Regions from separate parts of the Halalkalibacter oceani genome, predicted to be linked through region 2. Evidence: a T-box and tRNA genes for the amino acid it is inferred to sense, from the RefSeq annotation. Region 2 holds a T-box; the other holds one or more tRNA genes.
The links. The T-box of region 2 lies ahead of leuS (leucine--tRNA ligase). A T-box ahead of a tRNA ligase gene usually reads a tRNA of that ligase, here a tRNA-Leu.
Positions count from the first base shown of each region.

Region 1 (2,059 bases), on a different contig from region 2:
CGGTAGAGCAATGGACTGAAAATCCATGTGTCGGCGGTTCGATTCCGTCCCAAGCCACCATTTATAACTACTGATTTTGTGTATGTACGGCAGTTTTTATTATGCCGGTCTAGCTCAATTGGTAGAGCAACTGACTTGTAATCAGTAGGTTGGGGGTTCAAGTCCTCTGGCCGGCATTTTTACTCTAGATTCATATATTGACTGAAGAAAACATATTGTGTAATATAGATAATGTGTCTTTGGAGGGGTAGCGAAGTGGCTAAACGCGGCGGACTGTAAATCCGCTCCCTCAGGGTTCGGCGGTTCGAATCCGTCCCCCTCCACCATTTAGGGGCATAGTTTAACGGTAGAACAGAGGTCTCCAAAACCTCCGGTGTGGGTTCGATTCCTACTGCCCCTGCCAATTAATTTGATCATGTGGCGATTGTGGCGAAGTGGTTAACGCACCGGATTGTGGTTCCGGCATTCGTGGGTTCGATTCCCATCAGTCGCCCCATTTATACATAAGTATTGGGCTATAGCCAAGCGGTAAGGCAACGGACTTTGACTCCGTCATGCGCTGGTTCGAATCCAGCTAGCCCAGCCATTTTGCGGAAGTAGTTCAGTGGTAGAACACCACCTTGCCAAGGTGGGGGTCGCGGGTTCGAATCCCGTCTTCCGCTTTGTTTTTTATTCGGCGGTATAGCCAAGTGGTAAGGCACGGGTCTGCAAAACCCTTATCCCCCGGTTCGAATCCGGGTACCGCCTCCATTATTTACTACCCTGCCGGGGTGGTGGAATTGGCAGACACACAGGACTTAAAATCCTGCGGTAGGTGACTACCGTGCCGGTTCAAGTCCGGCCCTCGGCATTAGTAGGACAACCATATGCGCCCTTAGCTCAGCTGGATAGAGTGTTTGACTACGAATCAAAAGGTCGGGAGTTCGAATCTCTCAGGGCGCGCCATAATATTTGATGTGCCGGTGTGGCGGAATTGGCAGACGCGCACGACTCAAAATCGTGTTCCCTCGGGAGTGTCGGTTCGACCCCGACCACCGGTACTTAAAACATGCAAGACATCAACGTTTCCCTTCTCGTAAGGGGAGCGTTTTTTCGTGTTTATGCGTACTATTCGCCTATAAAAAGGGCTCTAAAATAAAGGCTCTAGAATAAATGTTGGGGTATTCGCACAATGAGGACAAAAAAAGACACGCAAGCTCCTTTGATCCTGTTATCCTTGAATTGACGAGAAACAAAGAAAGGATGGAGCTGCGTGCAACAAAAGTCTATCATGAAAATCTCATGAGTGGTTTGCTATAATATCTTATTTTCATGATAAAATATTCTTACTAATATAGAACTGTTTTGGAGGTCTGTAAATGATCGTTTATGAAGCCAGCAAACAAGAATTTCTTGAACATGTTGATAAAGATGTTCTTGTTTCCCATATACTGACACAATTTGAATTGAAACTAGGACGTACAAGTGAGTCGGAAATTCGTTCTTGGGATAATTCGATGTTACATATGTACCGTGTTTTAAATGATCCCTTAATTCCAAATGACGCTGGTGTTGCAATTGAGTATAAGATTCCATATACATCAAGAAGAGTGGACTTTCTTCTATCTGGTCATGATGGTGAGAAAGATTCTGTAGTTATTGTTGAATTGAAACAATGGTCAGAAGTACAAAAGGTTGAGGGAAAAGAAGCTATTGTTAAAACGGCCCTCAACCGTAGTTTGCAGGAAGTACCCCATCCTTCTTACCAAGCGTGGTCCTATGCTGCACTTATTGAAGATTACAATGAAAATGTGCAAGAGCAATTCATCCAGTTAAAACCATGTGCGTATTTACATAATTATCGAATCGGTGATAATGATCCATTAACCGATGAAAATTATGATTATTATCTTGGCCTAGCCCCTGTATACGGCAAAGGTGAAGTGGAGAAGCTACGAAATTTTATAAAGAAATATATAAAATTTGGAGATCAGAAAGAAATTTTATATCTAATTGAACGAGGGAGAATTCGACCTTCAAAATCACTTCAAGACTCATTGTCAAATATGCTAAAGGGTAA
Region 1 covers NZ_JBEPKD010000049.1:4,739-6,797, reverse strand. The annotation lists tRNA gene ABMB67_RS23080 (tRNA-Phe) at 1-60, shown strand, start outside; tRNA gene ABMB67_RS23075 (tRNA-Thr) at 104-176, shown strand; tRNA gene ABMB67_RS23070 (tRNA-Tyr) at 242-326, shown strand; tRNA gene ABMB67_RS23065 (tRNA-Trp) at 330-403, shown strand; tRNA gene ABMB67_RS23060 (tRNA-His) at 421-496, shown strand; tRNA gene ABMB67_RS23055 (tRNA-Gln) at 512-586, shown strand; tRNA gene ABMB67_RS23050 (tRNA-Gly) at 591-662, shown strand; tRNA gene ABMB67_RS23045 (tRNA-Cys) at 676-750, shown strand; tRNA gene ABMB67_RS23040 (tRNA-Leu) at 765-850, shown strand; tRNA gene ABMB67_RS23035 (tRNA-Arg) at 869-945, shown strand; tRNA gene ABMB67_RS23030 (tRNA-Leu) at 959-1,040, shown strand; gene ABMB67_RS23025 (DNA/RNA helicase domain-containing protein) at 1,359-2,059, shown strand, end outside.
Region 1: it encodes a tRNA-Leu, which carries the amino acid that the T-box ahead of leuS (leucine--tRNA ligase) is inferred to sense. The anticodon was not compared.

Region 2 (2,599 bases):
GCAAATCAAACGTTTTCGCAAACTCATAGTCACGCTCATCATGAGCTGGCACAGCCATGATCGCCCCGGTTCCATAGCTGACGAGAACGTAATCAGCGATCCACACCGGAATCCGCTCCCCATTTACCGGATTAATAGCAAACGCTCCGGTAAAGACACCGGTTTTTTCTTTTGAAAGCTCGGTACGTTCCAAGTCGCTTTTCGCCGCAACCTGCGCTTTATAGTTTGCTACTTCCTCCTGCTGCTCCTCTGTCGTAATCACATCGACTAGCTTATGCTCAGGGGCAAGCACCATATACGTCGCGCCAAACAACGTATCCGGTCTTGTCGTAAAAACTTTGACTTCAGCATCGTCATGCCCGTCCATTTTGAACGTCACCTCGGCCCCTTCAGAGCGGCCAATCCAGTTACGCTGCATATCCTTGATACTTTCCGGCCAATCAAGCTCCTCCAAATCCTCGAGTAGACGGTCGGCGTAGGCCGTGATTTTCAGCATCCATTGCTTCATCGGGCGGCGTTCCACCGGGTGGCCGCCACGCTCGCTCTTGCCGTCGATGACTTCCTCGTTCGCCAGCACGGTCCCAAGCGCCGGACACCAGTTGACAGCCACTTCATCTATGTAGGCTAAGCCTTTTTCGTATAGCTTCGTAAAGATCCATTGCGTCCATTTATAATACTCGGGATCAGTCGTATTGATTTCGCGATCCCAGTCATAGGAAAAGCCCAACTCTTTAATTTGGCGGCGGAACGTATTGATGTTCTGCTCGGTGAAAATAGCCGGATCATTCCCTGTATCAAGCGCATACTGTTCAGCCGGTAGGCCAAAAGCGTCCCATCCCATCGGATGAAGAACATTATACCCTTGCATCCGTTTCATTCTTGCTAAAATATCTGTAGCCGTATAGCCTTCCGGATGCCCGACGTGGAGCCCTGCTCCAGATGGGTATGGGAACATGTCCAAAGCATAAAACTTCGGCTTATCTTCATCTTCTGTCGTGCGGAACGTCTTTTGTTCCTCCCAATATTTCTGCCACTTTTGCTCAATTTGCTCATGTGAAAATGACATTGCTTTCATCCTCCTGTTGATAGCCATTGCTAGATCGTTGACCTGCATAGAATGATTGAGATCCAATAAGAAAACCGCGCAGCGGCTTTTCTTAATTTAATGTAATGAGTGAAGCCATTCTCTTTGCTCTAAAAAAAACTCCCCTCCCCAACACTGCCTGTTGTTAGGGACGAGAGTCTGTATACTTCCCGCGGTACCACCCATATTAATGAACTTATCATTCATTCACTTATCACGTGTAACGGACGTGACCCGTCAAAAGCTACTCTCGTTTTTCACTTTTAAAACTCTAAGGCGAGTTCACCATATTGTTCCACTGACTTGCACCATCTGCCAGCTCTCTATTCCCAAGTGTGACTGCTAATCCTTGTCTACGTTTGCGTATGAACTTACTTGTATTGTATGAATTCGCACGCACACTGTCAAGCTGCGCTCTAAATCTTTCCATTTGCCGCAGCCGCCATCCATTGCTTTTTCCTCCTCTAGTGAACATGCTACAATATAGGGTGAGGATACGAGAAAGGAAGAAGCCGATGGAACTGTTTGGAGAAAAGAGATATCATAGTTGGAACCATCATTTACGCCGACACTTTGGCGAAAAAATATTCAAGATCCCTCTCGATGCCGGCTTTGACTGTCCAAACCGTGACGGCAGCGTCGCTTTTGGCGGCTGTACCTTTTGCAGCGAACGGGGCTCGGGAGATTTTGCCGGGGATCGTGCCGATGATCTTGTGACGCAATTTGAGACGATTAAAGGGCGGATGCACCGAAAATGGAAGCAGGGCAAATACATCGGCTATTTTCAGGCCTATACGAACACGTACGCTCCGGTTGAAACGCTTCGAACCTATTTTGAAACGATTTTGGCGCAAAAGGACGTTGTCGGGCTGGCCATTGCGACAAGACCGGACTGTCTGCCTGATGATGTCGTTGCCTATTTGGCGGAGCTGAATGAACGGACATACTTATGGGTGGAGTTAGGGCTGCAAACCGTCCATGAGCGCACGGCGCAGCTGATCAACCGCGCCCATGACTATCAATGCTATGTCGACGGCGTCACCAAGCTGCGGCGCCATGGCATTCGCGTGTGCAGCCATATTATTAACGGCCTCCCGCTCGAAAGCTATGAGATGATGCTTGAGACGGCGAAGGAGGTCGCTAAGCTCGACGTGCAGGGCATCAAAATTCATTTGCTCCATCTGTTAAAGAAAACAGCGATGGTCAAGCAATATGAAAAGGGGTTGCTGGAGCTGATGAGCCTGGATGACTATGTGAAGCTTGTCGTCGATCAGCTGGAGATTCTCCCGCCTTCGATGATTATTCACCGCTTAACGGGAGACGGGCCCGGCGATCTGATGATCGGACCGATGTGGAGCATGAACAAATGGAGCGTGCTGAACGCAATTGAAGCGGAGTTGAAAGCACGAGACAGCTGGCAGGGGAAATTTTATCAGAAAGAGCAGGTTTCAGTTTAATGAACGTACCGGGAATTTTGCCGTTTGCGCGGCTTTTATTAGAAAAGGCACTTGAAGA
Region 2 covers NZ_JBEPKD010000007.1:14,248-16,846, reverse strand. The annotation lists gene leuS (leucine--tRNA ligase) at 1-1,066, opposite strand, end outside; T-box leader at 1,229-1,449, opposite strand; gene mnmL (tRNA modification radical SAM protein MnmL/YtqA) at 1,600-2,541, shown strand; gene mnmM (tRNA 5-(aminomethyl)-2-thiouridylate-methyltransferase MnmM) at 2,541-2,599, shown strand, end outside.